3 regions of the Pseudomonas sp. TE36184 genome follow, and region 3 is predicted to be linked to each of the others. Evidence: riboswitches for the same ligand, from Rfam matches in the RefSeq annotation. Region 3 holds a riboswitch; each other region holds the start of a gene.

Region 1 (6,521 bases), 680 kb from region 3:
CAATGCCAGCCCGGACCCGATCAATCGCTGTGTCGGCGCCTACTGCTCGCGGCCGGGCCTCGAACCGGTGCTGCGCGATGCCGAGCAGGCCCTGAGTCGCCTGACGTCACGCCCGGCGGCGGGGCTCAAGGTCATCGACCAATTGCCGGAAGCGACCATGCTGCGCATCGAAACCCGCACCGGTCATCGCGAGGTCTACAGCCTGCTGCGCAACCGTGCCCACAGTAATGTCGCGTTCATGCTGGGTGAGGCTTCTCGCTATCAACCGGGCCTGGACACGTTGACGGTCTACCCCGGCGTGCTGAGCAGTTATCCGAACTTCATGTTCAATATCCCGGCCGAGCAAGTGCCGGCGTTCGTCGCGGCCATGGAAAGTGCCCGCGACGCCCAGCACTTCGAGAAGATCGTCGATCGTTGGGGTGTGCGCCGCAGCCATCCGCAGTTCTGGGAGTACTTCCACGATCTGTCGACCTACATCCGCGAAACCACGCCGTTGGAAGAGGGTGTGCTGGATATGAACCGCTATGAAAACCTCTGACGGCGATGGCGAGGCTTTTCCGACAAAATTACTGGGGCTTTGTATCTGCGTAATATTTTGGCGTAAACTGCCAGCAAGCCTGTGAGGAGTTTCCATGACTGCCATAACCATTACCGACGCCGCCCACGATTACCTGGCTGACCTGCTGTCCAAGCAGAACACCCCGGGTATCGGCATCCGCGTCTTTATCACCCAGCCTGGCACCCAGTACGCCGAGACGTGCATCGCCTACTGCAAGCCGGGCGAAGAGAAGCCGGAAGACACCGCGCTGGGGCTGAAAAGCTTCACCGCGTATATCGATGCCTTCAGCGAAGCGTTCCTCGACGACGCGGTGGTCGACTACGCCACTGACCGCATGGGCGGCCAATTGACCATCAAGGCGCCGAACGCCAAGGTGCCGAACGTCAATGCCGACAGCCCGGTCAACGAGCGCATCAATTACTACCTGCAAACCGAGATCAACCCTGGGCTGGCCAGCCACGGTGGGCAGGTCAGCTTGATCGACGTGGTGGATGACGGTATCGCCGTATTGAAGTTCGGCGGCGGCTGCCAGGGCTGCGGCCAGGCGGATGTGACCCTGCGTGAAGGCATCGAGCGTACCTTGCTGGAGCGCATTCCGGAGCTCAAGGGCGTCCGCGATGTGACTGACCATACGCAGAAAGAAAACGCCTACTACTGAGTCAGGTGTTCGCTGCGAGCAAAAAAACGGCGCCCCGTGAGCGCCGTTTTTTTATGCTTAAAATTCAGCCGCTTACGCGACCTACCTAACGCTGAACATTAAGTGTGGGAGGGAGCTTGCTCCCGATAGCGGCGGGTCAGTCGACTTATCAAGCAACAGATACACCGCTATCGGGAGCAAGCTCCCTCCCACATTTTTTTGTGTTTGTTTAGTTAAGTCAGTGTTTTATGTTTGTTTTTTGATGTTTTTGATTAGGGGCGGTACAGGTGTGCATGCCCGGCCCGATACAGCGACGACGCGCTGAAACTGTCACTGGCCAGCACCCGACCCACCACAATCAGCGCTGTGCGCCTGAAGCCTTTGGCCGCGACTTTTTCGGCAATGTCCGCCAAGGTGCCGACAGCCCAATCCTGATCCGGCCAGGTCGCGCGGTGTACCACGGCAATCGGGCAATCCGCGCCATAGTGCGGCAGCAGTTCGGCGACGATCTTCTCCAGGTGATTGACCCCCAGATGAATCGCCATGGTCGTGCCGTGGCGGGCCAGGCTGTCGAAGTCTTCACCGGCGGGCATGCGGGTTTTATCGGCGTAGCGGGTGAGAATCACGCTCTGGGCGATGTCCGGCAGGGTCAGTTCAGTCTCCAGCAGCGCCGCGCAGGCGGCCACGGCGGTGACGCCGGGAATGATCTGGAACGCAATGCCCAACTCGCGCAACAGGCGGATCTGTTCGCCAATTGCGCCGTACAGGCTTGGATCGCCGGAGTGGACTCGCGCCACATCCTGGCCCTTGGCATCGGCGGCCTTGATCAGCTCGATGATCTGTTCCAGGTGCAGTTCGGCGCTGTTGACCACCTGTTCGGCCTGATGCCCCTCCAGTACCGCCGCCGGCACCAGCGACCCTGCATAGATGATCACCGGGCAACTGCGGATCAGCCGCTGGCCTTTGACGGTGATCAATTCCGGGTCGCCGGGGCCGGCGCCGATGAAGTAGACGGTCATGGAGAAATCCTGTGAAAAAACGCGCGAGCATGAGGAACGCTCATGATCGGAAGCGGCGATTATCGCGGTTTCAGTCGACGCAGGCCAATGCCAAGGTGGCCCGGGCGGATTTTTTGCGCGGGACCAACAGGCGCGCAGGGGCGCCGCCGAGTTGTTCGGCCAGGGCCAGGGCGGCGCTTTCGGCGATGCCGTAACAACCGGTATGGGCAAAGGCGACGGCGGACCTGTGGCTCAGACGGTCGTCATACATCGCCAGGTGCGCCGCGCTGAAGCAGTGCAGCGGCAGGTTCAGCCATTGGGCCAGGGCCAGCAAGCCCGGTTCATCCTGCTTGCGATCAAGGCTGGCCAGGGCGGTGATGCGATGGCGCTCGATACCGCCCTCGGCGAGGGCGGCGTTCAGCAGGTCCAGCAGGGCTTGAAACTCGCAGCCGCGCTGGCAGCCCAGGCCGACCACGAGGGTCATGCGGTGTATCGATCGTCGCGGTTGCGGCGAAACAACCAGGCGCTGATCAGCCCCAACGCCAACCAGAACGCGATGTTGGTCAGTTGCGAGGCGATCTTGAACTGTGCTTCCAGAGCCTCAGGGGCCAGCATCGAATGCACTTCAGGTTGCGGAGCGCCAATCACATGAGGCACCACGAGGATTGCCGCGCCCAGCGCTTTGAGCAGCCAGTTGCCACCGAATACCAGCAGCGCGATACCGGCCGCGGTTGAGGCCGCCGTGCCGATCCACCAGATCTGCCGTTGTGCCAGGTCGGCGGCGGCAGTGCCCGGCAATTCCGGCGGCAGGCCCAGGGTTGGCGCCAGGACGAAGGTCGCGTAACCGGCCAGGCCCCACAGCAGGCCTTGAGCCGTGCGAGTCGGCGCGCGCAGGGTGTAGAGCCCGGCGAGCATCAAGGCGAAACCGACCGCCACCACCAGATTGCCGCCGGTGGTCGACAGCACGCGCTGCCAGCCGTCTTCCGGCTCCCAGGCTTCGGCGTCATGGGCGTGTGCAGCGGTGCCGGCGGCGTGCTCGTGTACCACTTGCGTCGCGGCCGGGGCTTTTTCAAAGGTTTCCGCCTGCATGATTAGCGGGGCGACCCAGAAACTTTGCAGCAAGGTCAACAACAGGGCGGCCAGCAGCCCACTGAAACCTGCGGTTTGCGCAATACGCTTGATCATGTCGGCAGGTCTCAATGGCACGGGAACGCGGCGCTGTGGCGGGTATCGTGGGCGGCGTTGTGTACCGCTTCGATATGCGAGAACCCGGCGAAATACACCAGGCACGCGCCGAGGATCGAAGCGCCGATGGCGGCGCCCAGGCGTTGGCTCAGGGTGGCGGTGCTGCTGGTGCTAGACGAGGTGCTGCTGATGATCGACATGGCGCGTCCCTTCAGGGGTTCAGGGTGACACGAGCGCATGCAAAACCCGCGAGCCAGGCACGCAGGGTTCAAACAGCGCCCGCCCACCGCGGGTTTGTTAGATGATTTTTTTCGGGCCGGTCTCCGGGCTTGCGAGGGGGCTCTTGAACTGAGTCCTGAAAGCATCGCCTTCCCATGCACAAAGCACAGTGGCCGTGACGCTTCGCTCGCTTACCGTTGCGGGGGCAGCACCGGACTGGTCATATCGCTATGACGCACCGGTTTCCCGTTTCACCCTGTGAAGGGCACCCGAAACAAGGTGTGTAGGAAAGCATGCAGGGCGACGGTAGTCAAATTGACTGAGCCCCTGTAGCCTTGCACCCTCGAGGTTCTTCGGCCCAGGCCGAAGCTAAGAAGGGAACGCGGTTCAAGCCGCGGCTGCCCCCGCAACTGTGAAGGGTTTATCTGACTGCCACGCCACTGCCATCAAGGCGGGAAGGCGCAGCCAGCGCCGGTCGCAAGACCCGCAAGCCCCAAGCCAGGAGACCTGCCTCGCAACCGATTTTTCAATTCAACCGGGCGGGGTGATCCGGTGACGAAATCTGCTGCTGCGCGTCGCGCAGGGCCTATCGTCCCGTATGCCCGCCCCCAAGGGCATCCGATGAAAACACTGGCCAAACTCCCCGTCACCATCGTTACCGGCTTTCTCGGCTCGGGCAAAACCACCTTGCTGCGCCATATGCTCGATAACGCCCAGGGCCGTCGCATCGCGGTGATCGTCAACGAGTTCGGCGAGCTGGGCATCGACGGTGAAATCCTCAAGCAGTGCTCCATCGGCTGCACCGAGGAAGAAGCCAACGGCCGCGTGTATGAACTGGCCAACGGCTGCCTGTGCTGCACCGTGCAGGAAGAGTTCTTCCCGGTGATGCGCGAACTGGTTGCCCGTCGCGGCGACCTTGACCATATCCTCATCGAAACCTCCGGCCTGGCCCTGCCAAAACCTTTGGTCCAGGCGTTCCAGTGGCCGGAAATCCGCAACGCCTGCACGGTCGATGCGGTGATCACCGTGGTCGACAGCCCCGCCGTGGCGGCCGGTACCTTCGCCGCCTTCCCGGATCAGGTCGACGCCCAGCGCAAACTCGACCCGAACCTGGACCACGAATCACCGCTGCATGAACTGTTCGCCGACCAACTGGCCAGCGCCGACCTGGTGATCCTCAACAAGTGCGACCTGATCAGCCCCGACGACCTGGCCCGCGTGCGCCTGGAAGTCGCCGAAGAGTTGCCGCCGGCGGTGAAGATCATCGAAGCCAGCAGCGGTCGGGTACCGCTGGACGTGCTGATCGGCCTGGGCGCCGGCTCCGAAGAGCACATCGACGGTCGCCATAGCCATCACGATCATCATCACGAAGGCGAAGACGATCATGATCACGATGCGTTCGACTCCATTTCCATCGACTTGCCCCAGTCCGACGAAGCCCTGCTGCTCGACGCCCTGAGCCAATTGGTGGTGCAGCACGGCATCCTGCGCGTCAAAGGCTTCGCGGCGATCCCGAACAAGCCGATGCGCCTGCTGATCCAGGGCGTGGGCACGCGCTTCGACAAACACTTCGACCGCGCCTGGAGCGCCGACGAAGCGCGCATCACGCGCCTGGTGCTGATCGGCCAGGACCTCGACGCGGCGGGCCTCGAAGCGCAATTGCGCGCCGCCCTCAGCGTTTAACCCATGCACCTGCTCAGGACCCAGCCCGGCGGTTTCGTCGCGGACGACAACATTGCCGACCTTGGGCAAACCCCCGCCGAGCTGGTGATCCTGTGCAGCGGCGACTCCAGCCTGGCGCTGCTGGCCGAAGCGGCCCAGCAGTTGCCCGGGGATTACCCGAGCCTGCGCCTGGCCAACCCGATGCAGGTGCAGAACCATGCATCGGTGGACCTGTACGTCGATGAAGTGCTGCGCCACGCCAAGGTCATCCTGATTTCCCTGCACGGCGGCATCGGCTATTGGCGTTACGGCGTCGAGCGCCTGGTGGCGTTGGCCGAGCGCGGGGTCACGCTGATCCTGGTGCCGGGGGATGACCGCCCCGACCCGGAACTCAGCGGCCTCAGCACCGTGGATGCCGCCGCGCGTGACCGCCTGTGGCAGTTCCTGCGCCAGGGCGGCCTGGGTAATGCGCTGGATTTTTATCGCTGCCTGGCCAGCGCCTACCTGGGCCGCGACTATGCCTGGGCCGAGCCGCAAACCCTGGCGCGCAGCGCGATTTATCACCCGCGTAAGGCCAATGCGTGCCTCAACGACTGGCAGTTGGATTGGAATCCTGAGTGCCCGGTGGCGGCGGTGCTGTTCTACCGCTCCCATCTGCAAGCGGCCAATACCGGTTTTATCGATGTGTTCTGCCAGCGTCTGCAGGCGGCGGGCCTGAATCCGTTGCCGATGGCAGTGGCCAGTCTGAAGGAGCCCGGCTGCCTGACGGTGGTCGAGGACTGGCTGGATGAGGTCGGGGCGGCGGTGATTCTCAACACCACCGGCTTTGCCCAGTCCAGCCCCGAAGCGCCGCATTTGCGCCCGTTTCGCCGCAATATCCCGGTGATCCAGGCGATTTGCGCCCAGGACAACCAACCCGCCTGGCAGGCCAGCGAACAAGGCCTCGGCCCGCGCGACCTGGCGATGCACATTGCCTTGCCGGAACTGGACGGGCGCATCATCAGCCGACCGATCAGCTTCAAGGACCTGGCCTGGCGCAGTGAGCGCAGCCAGTCGGACGTGGTGTGCTACCGCGCAGCGCCGGAGCGCATGGACTTTGTCGCTGAACTGGCGCGCCGTTGGGTCGAACTGGCGCGGGTGCCGAATGCCGACAAGCGCATCGCCCTGATCCTGGCCAACTACCCGACGCGCGACGGCCGCATCGGCAACGGTGTCGGCCTGGACACGCCGGCGGCGGCGCTGAATATCCTGCGGGCCTTGC
Region 2 (6,521 bases), 6.4 Mb from region 3:
CAGTGGTCGCGGTCGCGTCAGTCACGCCGGTATCTACCTGGGCGATAACCAGTTTATCCACTCCAGCAGCCGCCGCAGCGGTGGTGTTCGAGTCGACAGCCTGGGCGACAGCTACTGGAGCAAAACCTTCATCGAAGCCAAGCGCGCACTCGCCATGGCCCCGACGACGATTACCGCTAGCAAGTAAAGTTAAAGTGATACTTGAAGTTTGACGTGTAAGCGCTAGAATCTCTGGACATTGTTGTAATCCGTTCGCGCAAGCCATGCTTGCGCGTTCTGGTTTTCAGCGTTCGGCAGCGAAAGCCGCATCCAGACCAGGATTGTTCTGCACATGTCGACCTCGGCCCGCCTGATTCTTATTGTTTGCGCCGCGCTGCTCAGCGCCTGCGCAAGCCGCCCGCAGCCTGCGCCCGTAGCGGCCAAGCCTAAACCAGTGTTCAACTATTCCAGCCAGAGTTCGCCGGTCGCTGAAGACGTGCTGTTCCGCGCGCTGGGCCTGGTCGGTACGCCTTATCGTTGGGGCGGCAATACGCCGGACTCCGGTTTCGATTGCAGCGGGTTGATCGGGTTTGTCTACCGTGATGCCGCGGGCATCTCCCTGCCGCGCACCACGCGCGAACTGATCGTGATGCGCGCCCAGGACGTCAGCGCACAGAACCTGCAAACCGGTGACCTGCTGTTCTTCGCCACGGGTGGCGGCTCGCAGGTCAGCCACGCCGGGATCTATGTCGGCGAAGGGCGCTTTGTGCATGCGCCGCAGACGGGCGGTACGGTGAAGCTGGACACCTTGTCCAAAGCCTACTGGCAGAACGCCTACCTGAGCGCCAAGCGCGTGTTGCCGGCTGAGCACTTGGCCCGCAACCCCTAAGCCAAAGCAGGATCCAAATGTGGGAGGGAGCTTGCTCCCGATGAGGGCGTGTCAGTCCATGCATTCAGTGACTGACCCACCGCTATCGTGGGCAAGTCGAATCGTCGCACCGCCCCTCCCACATTTGTAATAGTTACTTAGCCGCAGAAACCCGCCACACCTTATTCCCCACATCGTCCGCCACCAGCAAGTTGCCCTGCTTGTCGATGACCACGCCAACCGGTCGTCCCATGGCTTGTTCTTCGCTGTTGAGGAACCCGGTCAGCACGTCCACTGGCGGCCCCTTCGGCTTGCCGCCCTCGAACGGTACGAAGATCACCTTGTAGCCGCTGTGCGGCTTGCGGTTCCACGAGCCGTGCTGGCCGATAAACGCACCGTTGATAAAGGGCGCTGGGAGTTTGCTGCCCTCGGCGAAGGTCAGGCCCAGCGAGGCGGTGTGTGGGCCTACGGCGTAGTCCGGCGCAATGGCTTTGGCCACCAGGTCCGGGTTCTGCGGTGTGACGCGTACATCCACGTGCTGCCCGTAATAGCTGAAGGGCCAGCCATAAAAGGCGCCATCCTGGACCGAGGTGATGTAGTCCGGCACCAGGTCGCTGCCGATCTCGTCGCGCTCGTTCACTGCCGTCCACAGCTTGCCGCTCTGCGGTTCCCAGGCCATGCCGTTCGGGTTGCGCAGGCCGGAGGCGAAGATACGGTGCTGGCCGCTGGCGCGGTCGACTTCCCAGATCGCCGCGCGGCCTTGTTCCGCTTCCAGGCCGTTCTCGGCGACGTTGCTGTTGGAACCGACGCTCACATACAACTTGCTGCCGTCCTTGCTGGCCACCACGTTTTTCGTCCAGTGATGGTTGATGCTGCCCGCTGGCAGGTCGATGACCTTGCTGCTGGCGGCCTTGATCGCGGTTTCGCCGGTCTGATAGGGAAAGCGCAACAGCTTGTCCGAATCGGCCACGTACAGGTCATTGCCCACCAGCGTCATGCCGAAGGGCGAGTTGAGGTTTTCCAGGAACACGGTGCGGGTCTCCGCGACCCCGTCATGGTCAGCATCGCGCAGCAGGGTGATGCGGTTCGGGCTCGGCACACCGGCGCCGGCGCGGCCCATTACTTTTTGCATCACCCAACCCCGCAGGCCTTTGGCGTCGTCCGGCTTGGGCGGCGCGTTGGTTTCCGCCACCAGCACATCGCCATTGGGCAGTACATACAGCCAGCGCGGGTGGTCCAGGCCTTCGGCGAACGCCGCCACTTGGGTGCCGGCGGCGGCCGTGGGCTGGGTGCCCGCCGGCCAGCCGATGGCCGGGGCGATGTTCACGGTGGGGATCAGGGTCTTGTTCGGCTCCGGCAGCTGTGGTGAAGGCCCGGTGCCATCGGACACCTTCAAGGTCGAGCTTTCCCCGCAGGCGGCGAGGGTGCCCGCGAGCATGATCAGTAAGGCGAGTCTTGTTTTATGCATGGTTTTCTCCTGGATGCCTGTAAGGGTAGAGGCGCCCGATGCGGCGATGGTTCAAGTGCAAGGCCAGCTTTAATTGACGCTCCACCCCCAACCCACTAACCTTCGCCGCTTGTTCCAGGTGCTCTGTGACCCACGGGTCGACTGAGTGAAACAGGGAAGCCGGTGAGTGAGCGCACTTGTACACAGTGCTGCCGCGATTCCGGCGCTGCCCCCGCAACGGTAAATGAGTCAAGACGGTGCTGTTTGCCACTGTATCGCCCGCGATATGGGAAGGCGCGCCGTCGGCGTGCGCTCTAGCGCGCCACTCATGAGCCCGGAGACCGGCCTGGATCATCCAACAGCATCACGGTGGGCGATGCTTGGCTGTCTGTTGTTGTTTTTTCCTGCCCGCCGTTTTTTGTCCAGCCCCAACGGAGAGCTGCCATGACCGATTCCCCCGAGCGCGACGAACGCCATCTGGCGCGCATGCTGCGCAAAAAAGCCGTGATCGATGAACGCATCGCCAATTCCCCGAACGAATGCGGCTTGCTGCTGGTGCTGACCGGCAACGGCAAAGGCAAGAGTAGCTCGGCGTTTGGCATGCTGGCCCGCGCCATGGGCCACGGCATGCAGTGCGGCGTGGTGCAGTTCATCAAGGGGCGCAACAGCACCGGCGAAGAACTGTTCTTCCGCCGTTTCCCCGAGCAAGTGCGTTTCCATGTAATGGGCGAGGGCTTTACCTGGGAAACCCAGGACCGCCAGCGCGACATCGCGGCCGCCGAGGCCGCCTGGGCGGTGTCCCGCCAATTGCTGCAAGACCCGAGCATCGGCCTGGTGGTGCTGGATGAGCTGAACATCGCGCTCAAGCACGGCTACCTCGACCTCGATCAAGTCCTCAGCGACCTGCAGGCCCGCCCGCCGATGCAGCACGTGGTGGTCACCGGCCGTGGCGCCAAGCCTGAACTGATCGAAATGGGCGACACCGTCACCGACATGGGCATGCTCAAGCATGCGTTCCAGGCCGGTATCAAGGCACAGAAAGGCGTCGAACTTTGAATCAGCCCCGCCATTGCCCGGCTGTCTTGATCGCCGCACCGGCGTCCGGCCAGGGCAAAACCACGGTCACCGCCGCGCTGGCGCGCTTGCACCGCAACCTGGGGCGCAAGGTGCGTGTGTTCAAATGCGGCCCGGACTTCCTCGACCCGATGATCCACGAGCGCGCCAGCGGTGCGCCGGTGTATCAATTGGACATGTGGATGGTGGGCGAGCAGGAAAGTCGCCGCCTACTGTGGGAAGCAGCGGGGGAGGCGGACCTGATCCTGATCGAAGGCGTGATGGGGCTGTTCGACGGCACACCTTCCAGCGCCGACCTGGCGCGGCACTTCGGTGTGCCGGTGCTCGGCGTGATCGATGGCACGGCCATGGCGCAGACCTTCGGCGCCCTGGCCCTCGGCCTGGCACGCTATCAGCCGGACTTGCCGTTCGCCGGCGTGCTGGCCAACCGCGTCGGCACCCTGCGCCATGCGCAATTGCTCGAAGGCAGCCTCACCGAAGGCCTGCGCTGGTATGGCGCGTTGTCCCGCGAGACTGCTATCGAATTGCCCAGCCGCCACCTGGGCCTGGTGCAAGCCAGCGAACTGAATGACCTCGACCTGCGCCTGGACGCCGCCGCCCAAGCGTTGGGCAGCAGTTGCGAGGTTGCGTTGCCGCCGCCGGTCACCTTTGCCGCACCGCCGGTAACCCGCGCCGAACCGTTGCTGGCTGGCGTGCGGATCGCCGTCGCGCGTGACGAAGCCTTCGCCTTCACTTACGGTGCCAGCCTCGATCTGCTGCGGGCGATGGGCGCCGAGTTGAGCTTCTTCTCGCCGATCCATGATCGCCAATTGCCAGACGCCGACAGCCTCTATCTGCCCGGTGGTTACCCGGAATTGCATCACCAGGCGCTGTCGCAAAACACCGCGATGCTGGAGGCGATCCGTGCCCATCACGCTGCCGGCAAACCGCTGCTCGCCGAGTGTGGCGGCATGCTCTATCTGCTGGACTCGCTCACCGATGTCGACGGCCTCCGCGCCGGACTGGTCGGCCTGCTGCAGGGCGCTGCGGTGATGCAAAAGAAGCTCGCGGCGCTGGCTCTGCAAAGCGTCGAATTGCCCGAGGGCGTGTTGCGTGGGCACACCTATCACCACTCGCTGACCAGCACCGACTGGGTGCCCATTGCCCGTGGCGTGAGCCCCAATGGCGGGCGCGGGGCCGAGGCGGTGTATCGACAGGGGCGGCTGACCGCTTCCTACGTTCACTTTTACTTCCCCTCCAACCCCCGGGCCGTGGCCGCGCTGTTTGCGCCCGAGCGAGTCGCACCGCACGCTGCGCCACAGCACGAATCCACGGTGGAAGCGGGCTTGCCCGCGATAGGCTCATGACCGACAACGCTTTCCCCCAGGCCGAGCGCGACGCCGTCTACCGTGCCATCGCCGAACGCCGCGACATGCGTCACTTCAGCGGCGGTGACGTGGCTCCCGAACTGCTGCAGCGCTTGCTCCAGGCCGCACACCAGGCGCCGAGCGTCGGCTTGATGCAGCCGTGGCGTTTTATCCGCATCAGCGATCGCCCATTGCGTGGGCGGATTCAACAGTTGGTGGAGGAGGAACGCATACGCACCGCCGAGGCCTTGGGCGAGCGTTCCGATACGTTCATGAAGCTCAAGGTCGAAGGCATCCACGACTGCGCCGAAGTGCTGGTGGCGGCGCTGATGGATGAGCGTGAGCGACATATCTTCGGCCGCCGTACCTTGCCGGAAATGGACATGGCCTCGCTGTCCTGCGCGATCCAGAATCTGTGGCTGGCCGCGCGGGTCGAAGGCCTGGGCATGGGCTGGGTGTCGTTGTTCGAACCGCAGGCCCTGGCCGACCTGCTGGGCTTGCCGCCCGGCGCGAAACCCTTGGCGGTGTTGTGCCTGGGGCCGGTCGAAGCGTTCTATCCGGCACCGATGTTGCAGCTCGAAGGTTGGGCCGAACCGCGCCCGCTGAGTGACATGTTGTATGAGAATACCTGGGGAGTGCGTCAATGAGTGTGGCCTTGCTGTGTGTCGCTGCGGTGGCGCTGGATGCGCTGCTGGGCGAACCCAGGCGCTGGCATCCGCTGGTGGCGTTCGGCAACTTCGCCGCGCGCATCGAGCAGCGTTTCAACAGCGGTGGCCGTGGCTGGCGTAGCCACGGCGTGACCGCCTGGTTTATTGCGGTGGTGCCGTTGACGCTGTTGGCCACCGCGTTGTCGTGGGCGCCTTACATCGGCTGGGTGCTGGAGATCCTCGCGTTGTACTGTGCCCTCGGCATGCGCAGTCTCGGCGAGCACGTGATCCCGGTGGCCCAGGCCCTGCGCGGCGATGACCTGGACGAAGCCCGGCGGCGCGTGAGTTACCTGGTGAGTCGCCAGACCAGTGAACTGGATCGCACTGAAGTCGCTCGCGCCGCCACCGAATCGGTGCTGGAAAACGGCAGCGACGCGGTGTTTGCCGCACTGTTCTGGTTTGTCGTTGCGGGTGTGCCGGGCGTGGTGCTGTACCGCTTGAGCAACACCCTCGACGCCATGTGGGGCTATCGCAACGAACGCTTCGAGCGTTTCGGATGGGCGGCGGCCAGGATCGACGATGTACTGAACTATATTCCGGCACGCCTGGTGGCGTTGACCTACGCCGTACTCGGTAAAACCAGGCTGGCCATCAAATGCTGGCGCCGTCAGGGCCCGACCTGGGACAGCCCCAACGCCGGTCCGGTGATGGCGGCGGGGGCAGGTGCCTTGGGCGTCGAGTTGGGCGGTGCCGCGATCTATCACGGTGAGCTGCACCAGCGTCCGCCACTGGGCGAAGGCCCGGCGGCGGATGCGGACGCCATCGACCGCGGCTGGCAACTGGTGCAGCGCGGCGTATGGTTGTGGCTGCTGATCCTATGCGTCGGGGGGCAATTGTATGCTTGAGCACGGTGGCCGGCTGCGTAAGGCGGCGATTGAATATGGGATTGCCGAGGCCGAATGGCTCGACCTGTCCAGCGGCCTGGCGCCCTGGCCGTGGCCGGTCCCCGAGATTCCGTTGCGCGCCTGGGCGCGTCTGCCGGAAACCGACGACGGTCTGGAGCAAGCCGCCAGCGAATACTACGGCACCGCGCATTTATTGCCGGTGCCGGGTTCCCAGGCGGCGATCCAACTGCTGCCGCGCTTGCGCCGGGGCGGCAA
Region 3 (6,521 bases):
CCGCCCACGGTCCAGCCATGCTCGCCGCGGAACCGACGCTGGTGGACAACGGCAGCGCGCACATCGAATACCGCCCGCTGGGCCCGATCCTCGCGGTGATGCCGTGGAACTTCCCGGTCTGGCAAGTCCTGCGCGGCGCCGTGCCGACGCTGCTCGCTGGCAACACTTACGTGCTCAAACACGCACCGAACGTGATGGGCAGCGCCTACCTGATGAAAGCGGCGTTCCACAAAGCCGGCTTTGCCGAAGGCCTGTTCGAAGTGCTCAACGTGACCCAGGACGGTGTTTCCAAAGCCATCGCCGACCCACGCATCGCCGCCGTCACCCTCACCGGCAGCGTGCGCGCCGGTATGGCCATCGGCGCCCAGGCCGGTGCCGCGCTGAAGAAATGCGTGCTCGAACTGGGCGGCTGCGACCCGTTCATCGTGCTCAACGACGCCGACCTCGACGCCGCCGTCCAGGCCGCGGTGATCGGCCGTTTCCAGAACAGCGGCCAAGTCTGCGCCGCGGCCAAGCGCCTGATCATCGAAGCCGGCGTGGTGGACGCCTTCACCGCCAAGTTCGTCGAAGCCAGCCGCCAACTGGTGATGGGCGACCCGACCTCGACCCACACCTACGTCGGCCCGATGGCCCGCTTCGACCTGCGCGACGAACTGCACGGCCAGGTCCAGGCGACCCTGGCAGAAGGCGCGACCCTGCTGCTGGGCGGCGACAAAGTGCCCGGCGCCGGCAACTACTACGCACCGACCGTACTGGCCGACGTCACCGACCAGATGACCTCGTTCAAACAAGAGCTGTTCGGCCCCGTCGCCTCCATCATCAGCGCCCGCGACGCCGATCACGCCGTGGCCCTGGCCAACGACAGCGAGTTCGGCCTGACCGCGAGCATCTTCACCCGCGACTCGGCGAAAGCGCGCGAGATCGCCGACCAGCTGGAAACCGGCGGGATCTTCGTCAACGCCTTCAGCGTGTCCGACCCGCGGGTGGCGTTTGGCGGCGTGAAGAAAAGCGGCTTTGGGCGGGAGTTGTCGCACTTTGGCGTGCGGGAATTCTGCAATGCGCAGACGGTGTGGCTGGATCGCAAATAATCCACAGCAACCCCTGTGGCAAGGGAGCGTGATCCCGCGGGCTGCGCAGCAGGCTCAGCAGCGGATATGCCGGCGCACGCACTGCACCAGCCCGTCCAGCGCCTCTGACTTCACTGGCGCGAGCACACAGACCGTGTGCTCGCGTTCACCTTCGGTCACGGTCAGGGTGTAATGCACCTGGCCTGGATTACCGGGTTCCGGCGCGGTGCTTTGCGGCAACTGAAAGAAGTGTGAAGCCTCGATCAGTTGCCGCAACTCTTGCTGGTCCGCCTCGGGCAGCGTCTCCAGTTCCACGGTGTTCGGTCGGGCCAGGCCCGGGAAAAACGCGGGTCCCCCAATTTCCTTGATCGAAATTTGCATGGCTGTTCCTCACCGCCCAGGCGGGTTGTCAGACGTTAATGCCCACTGCTTTCCAGCCTTCCTTCACCGCCTTGTGCTCGGCCTTGCCAGCACCGTACAGCCGACCGGCAATGTCGTAGGTGATGCGCGCGAAACGCAGGAACCCCGCGTTCGGCCGCAACCGCGCATCGCGTAGCGCGTCATACCAGATACGCCCTGCGCGCTCCCAGGCAAACCCGCCGATCTTCGTGGCTACCTGATAGAACGCATGGTTGGGAATACCGGAATTGATATGCACCCCGCCGTTGTCCTCATAGGTCTGCACGAAATCGTCCATATGCCCCGGCTGAGGGTCCTTGCCCAGCAGCTTGTCATCGAACGCGGTGCCCGGCGCTTTCATCGAGCGCAACGCAGTGCCTTTGATTTTCTTGGTAAACAACCCTTTGCCGATCAACCAATCCGCATCTTGCGCCGTTTGCTGCAGCGCGTACTGCTTGATCAGTGAGCCGAACACGTCGGACAGCGACTCGTTCAACGCACCGGATTGATTGAAATACATCAGCTTGGCCTCATCTTCGGTCACACCGTGGGCCAACTCATGGCCAATGACATCAAGGGCTATCGTGAACCGGTTGAATAGTTGCTGATCGCCATCACCAAACACCATCTGGCTCGAGTTCCAGAATGCATTGTTGTAGTTCTGGCCAAAATGAACGGTCGCGTCCAACGCCATACCGGCGTCGTCTATGGAGTTGCGGTCGAAGACCTGATCGAAAAAATCGAATGTGGCGCCCAACCCATCGTAGGCCTCGTCCACCGCCACATCACCACTGACGGGCTGCCCTTCGCCACGGATCAACTTGCCCGGCAGGCTATCGGCGCCCTCGGCACTGTAGATCGAACGCCGTTTTTCGGCGCCCATGGGCAGGGCCATGTGGGCGACCCCTTTGGCGGGTACGGCAACCATGCGCAACGAACGAAACGTGCTGTCTTTGGCGCGTGTGCGTAACGCGACTTCCCGTTGCGCTTTATCGCCGTTGCGGGCGATCTGGTCGAGCATGTATGGCGGGATCAGGCAGAAAATCGGGTTGCGATGCTGGCGAACACACATTGGCTGGCTCCATTTTGGCGTGGGGTGAACGTCCGGGTAACCGTTCAAGAATAGTCCTGCCGTGGCGGCTTGGGCCAAATTGTCATGAAGCTATGCTGCAGTAGTGTTAATCCGAGGACTGCGAGGAACTTACAATGCCCCCACGCGCCACCAAAATCGACCTTTCGCACCGCCCCCGGCTCGCCGATCTGCGCCCGTTGCTCGCGGCCGGCCCCAGCCTCATGGAGGCCAGGGCGGCGACTGCGCGTGTCACCGCGGCCAAGGACCTGCAGGACCGGCGCGGCTACGCTGAAGCGTTTCTCGACCGCTTCGTGGTGCCATGGCCCACGGTGGATGAAGCCCTGCTGGCTGACGTACAGCCGCTGCGCCTGGACTACACGCATTTCTCAGTGACCATGTCGCGCTCGAGGCGACTGGCACTCTACGTGGGCGCCAATATCGATGGCGCACAGCATGTGGATATCATCCGCAGCAACGACGCCTGGGCCTACGACGGCCGCCTGCCCATCAGCGCACAGGTGGGCGACGCGCTCTACACCGACAATGGCCTGGACCGCGGTCACCTGGTGCGCCGACAGGACCCCAACTGGGGTGACGCGGCCAACATCGCCAATGCCGACACCTTCCACTTCACCAACTGCTCACCGCAGATGAGCGGGTTCAACCAGAAGACCTGGCTGGAACTCGAGGACTACATTCTCGATAACACACAACGCTGGAAAGCCCGGGCCACGGTGTTTACCGGCCCGGTGTTGGCGGACGACGATCGCGTCTACCGGGGCATTAAAATCCCCAAAGCGTTCTGGAAAGTGGTCGCCTACCTCAGCGACGACGGCAAGCCCTGCGCCAGCGCCTACATGATCGACCAAAACCGCGAGCTGGGTCAGCTCGACCTCATGTTCGGCCAGCTCAGAACCTACCAGCGCAGCGTGATTCAGATCGAACGCTTGACCGGTATCCGCTTCGCCAACCTGGCCGACTACGATGGTTTCAGCAATGAAGAGCGCGCCACGGGGACGCGAATTGAAGCGCTGATCCAGGGCCCTGAAGATATTCGTCTGTAACCAGGCGACCTAAGGCTATATCGCCCCGCCGTGATCGACTACCATACCGCGCCGGTTCCCAAACGGGACTAATAGGGAATCCGAAGCGCGGTACACCGCGCCAATCGGAACTGCCCCCGCAACTGTAGATGCCGAGCCCGCTCCCCCACTGCCACTGGACCCCGTCCGGGAAGGCTGGAGCGTGGCGACGACGCATCAGTCAGGAGACCTGCCGGCCCAGCAAAATCACTAACCGGCGGGGTGTCCGGGAAGGACATCCTTGCCTGCCTCACCCGCAGCGGTCGAGGGCGTGTTTCCGAACCGTACACCCCCTGTTCCAGGTACGGCTCCAAGGAGATTGCCCAATGCTGCCACGCGTTACCGCCCTGCTCACCGGCCTGGGCCTGTGTGCCCTGGCCCAAGCGGCCCCCACTCAGTACCCGCTGACAGTGGAGAACTGCGGCAGCAGCCTGACCTTCGCGCAAGCGCCCGCCCGCGCCGTGACCATCGGCCAGGCCGCCACCGAAATGCTCTATGCCCTCGGCGTGGGCGATAGAGTGGTCGGCACGTCGCTGTGGTTCAACAACGTGCTGCCACAGTTCAAGGCGCTGAACGACGGCATCGAACGCCTGGCCAATAACGAACCGAGCTTCGAGTCGGTGATCGCCAAGCGCCCGCAACTGGTGGCGGCCGAACTGGAATGGGTGGTCGGCCCGCAAGGCGTGGTGGGCACCCGCGAGCAGTTTCATGAGTTGAAGATCCCCACCTACCTGCTGCCCTCCGACTGCGAAGCCAAGAACAACCGGGTGGGCGCCGACGGCACGCGGCTGGAGCCGTTCCGCATCGACACGATCTACAAGGGCATCCGCCAGTTGGCGGAGATTTTCGACGTGCAGGATCGCGGCCAGCAACTCAACGATGAACTCAAGGCGCGCCTGGCCAAGTCCGTCGCCACCGTGCAAGCCAAGGGGCTCAAGCAGGCCAGTGCGCTGGTGTGGTTTTCCAGCGCCGAGATGGCCAGCGATCCCTACGTGGCCGGTCACAAGGGTGTCCCCGAGTTCATGCTGCAAACGCTCGGCCTGCGCAACGTGGTGCAGTCCGATGAGGAATGGCCCGCCGTCGGCTGGGAAACCATCGCCAAGGCCAACCCCACCGTGCTGGTGATCGCCCGCATGGACCGCCGCCGCTACCCGGCCGACGATCATGCACAGAAGCTCGCCTTCCTGCGCAGCGACCCGGTGACGCGCAACATGGACGCGGTGAAACACAACCGCATCATCATCCTCGACGCCATGGCCCTGCAGGCCAGCGTGCGGACCTTCGAGGGTCTTGAACAACTGGCTGCGGCCATCGACGGCTACGACCTGCCGAAATGATACGAACCCTACTCGCCCTGGCATTGCTACTGATCGCCGTGCTCGCCGGCGTGGCCATCGGCGAAACCGCCATCGCGCCGCAGGTGGTGTTGCAGGTACTCGCCAACAAACTGTGGGCGGCCGGCTACGTGCTGGACCCGATCGATGAAGGCGTGGTGTGGAACTACCGCCTGACCCGCGCCCTGGTCGCCGCCGCATGCGGGGCCGGGCTGGCCACCTGCGGGGTGATTTTGCAGTCGTTGTTGCGCAATCCCCTGGCCGATCCTTACCTGCTGGGCATCAGCGCCGGCGCGTCGACAGGCGCAGTCCTGGTGGTGCTGATGGGTGTCGGCGGCGGCTTGGTTTCGCTGTCGGTCGGTGCGTTCGGCGGGGCGATGGCGGCGTTTGCGCTGGTGGTATTGCTCGCGCGGGCCAGCGGTTCGTCCAGCGGCACCGGGCAGATCATCCTCGCAGGCATTGCCGGCTCGCAGCTGTTCAATGCGCTCACCGCGTTCCTGATCACCAAGTCGGCCAGCTCCGAACAGGCGCGCGGCATTCTGTTCTGGCTGCTGGGCAACCTCAGCGGCGTGCGTTGGCCGTCGGTGTGGCTGGCGGTGCCGGTGGCGGTCGCCGGGTTGGCGGTGTGCCTGTGGCATCGTCGGGCGCTGGATGCGTTCACCTTCGGCCGCGACTCGGCGGCCTCCCTCGGCATCCCGGTACGCCGCGTGCAATGGGTGCTGGTGGGCTGCGCGGCATTGGTCACGGCGGTGATGGTGTCGATTGTCGGCTCCATCGGTTTTGTCGGGCTGGTGATTCCCCATGCCGCGCGCCTGCTGCTCGGCACCGGGCACTCGCGCCTGTTGCCGGCCAGCGCATTGGGCGGCGCGCTGTTTCTGATTGCAGCGGATGTACTGTCGCGCACCTTGATCAAGGGCCAGGTGATTCCGGTCGGCGTGGTCACTGCGCTGGTCGGCGCGCCGGTGTTTGCACTGATTCTGATCGGCCGGAGAAACCCTCGATGAGTGCGCCGGTATTGAGCTGCAGCGGGCTGGGCTTCAAGGTGCGGGAAGCCGAGTTGCTGCGGGATATCCACCTGGAGGTGACGCTCGGCGAAACCCTCGGGATCGTCGGCCCGAACGGCTCGGGTAAATCCACCTTGCTCAAACTGTTGGCCGGGTTGCGTACCCCCGCTCATGGCGAAGTACGCCTGGGTGGCGAGCGCCTGGGCGAGCTGCCCCGCCGCACCGTGGCACAACGTCTGGCCGTGGTGGAACAACAGGCCGACACCGACGATGCCATTCGGGTGTTCGACGCTGTCGCATTGGGCCGCACCCCGTGGCTGTCAGCGCTGAGCCCGTGGTCCGAGGCAGACGATCGCATCGTGCGCCAGGCGCTGCACGACGTGGACGCCATGCACTTGAGCAACCGCGCCTGGCGCAGCCTCTCCGGCGGTGAGCGCCAACGCGTACACATCGCCCGCGCCCTGGCGCAACGGCCACAGATTCTGGTGTTGGATGAGCCGACCAACCACCTGGATATCCAGCATCAACTGTCGATTCTCAAGGGCGTGCAGGCGTTACCCGTG

The links. A riboswitch is a leader RNA that binds a small molecule or an ion and turns the genes downstream of it on or off. The one in region 3 is predicted to bind cobalamin.
Region 1: linked by a shared signal. The riboswitch ahead of ACVWZP_RS03230 (CbtB domain-containing protein) and the one ahead of ACVWZP_RS00040 (ABC transporter substrate-binding protein) in region 3 are both predicted to bind cobalamin.
Region 2: linked by a shared signal. The riboswitch ahead of cobO (cob(I)yrinic acid a,c-diamide adenosyltransferase) and the one ahead of ACVWZP_RS00040 (ABC transporter substrate-binding protein) in region 3 are both predicted to bind cobalamin.

The regions. Positions count from the first base shown of each region.
Region 1 is NZ_JBSSCU010000001.1:689,809-696,329, forward strand. Features, by position in the region: gene ACVWZP_RS03205 (fatty acid cis/trans isomerase) at 1-538, shown strand, start outside; gene nfuA (Fe-S biogenesis protein NfuA) at 633-1,217, shown strand; gene cobM (precorrin-4 C(11)-methyltransferase) at 1,469-2,215, opposite strand; gene ACVWZP_RS03220 (cobalamin biosynthesis protein) at 2,286-2,678, opposite strand; gene ACVWZP_RS03225 (CbtA family protein) at 2,675-3,379, opposite strand; gene ACVWZP_RS03230 (CbtB domain-containing protein) at 3,391-3,579, opposite strand; cobalamin riboswitch at 3,677-3,886, opposite strand; cobalamin riboswitch at 3,928-4,127, shown strand; gene cobW (cobalamin biosynthesis protein CobW) at 4,220-5,281, shown strand; gene cobN (cobaltochelatase subunit CobN) at 5,285-6,521, shown strand, end outside.
Region 2 is NZ_JBSSCU010000001.1:6,400,421-6,406,941, forward strand. Features, by position in the region: gene ACVWZP_RS29075 (C40 family peptidase) at 1-187, shown strand, start outside; gene ACVWZP_RS29080 (C40 family peptidase) at 332-868, shown strand; gene ACVWZP_RS29085 (PQQ-dependent sugar dehydrogenase) at 1,002-2,315, opposite strand; cobalamin riboswitch at 2,415-2,658, shown strand; gene cobO (cob(I)yrinic acid a,c-diamide adenosyltransferase) at 2,739-3,350, shown strand; gene ACVWZP_RS29095 (cobyrinate a,c-diamide synthase) at 3,347-4,714, shown strand; gene bluB (5,6-dimethylbenzimidazole synthase) at 4,711-5,361, shown strand; gene cbiB (adenosylcobinamide-phosphate synthase CbiB) at 5,358-6,266, shown strand; gene cobD (threonine-phosphate decarboxylase CobD) at 6,259-6,521, shown strand, end outside.
Region 3 is NZ_JBSSCU010000001.1:6,028-12,548, reverse strand. Features, by position in the region: gene ACVWZP_RS00060 (aldehyde dehydrogenase family protein) at 1-1,088, shown strand, start outside; gene ACVWZP_RS00055 (protealysin inhibitor emfourin) at 1,143-1,448, opposite strand; gene ACVWZP_RS00050 (M4 family metallopeptidase) at 1,477-2,538, opposite strand; gene ACVWZP_RS00045 (DNA/RNA non-specific endonuclease) at 2,673-3,602, shown strand; cobalamin riboswitch at 3,638-3,832, shown strand; gene ACVWZP_RS00040 (ABC transporter substrate-binding protein) at 3,947-4,957, shown strand; gene ACVWZP_RS00035 (FecCD family ABC transporter permease) at 4,954-5,958, shown strand; gene ACVWZP_RS00030 (ABC transporter ATP-binding protein) at 5,955-6,521, shown strand, end outside.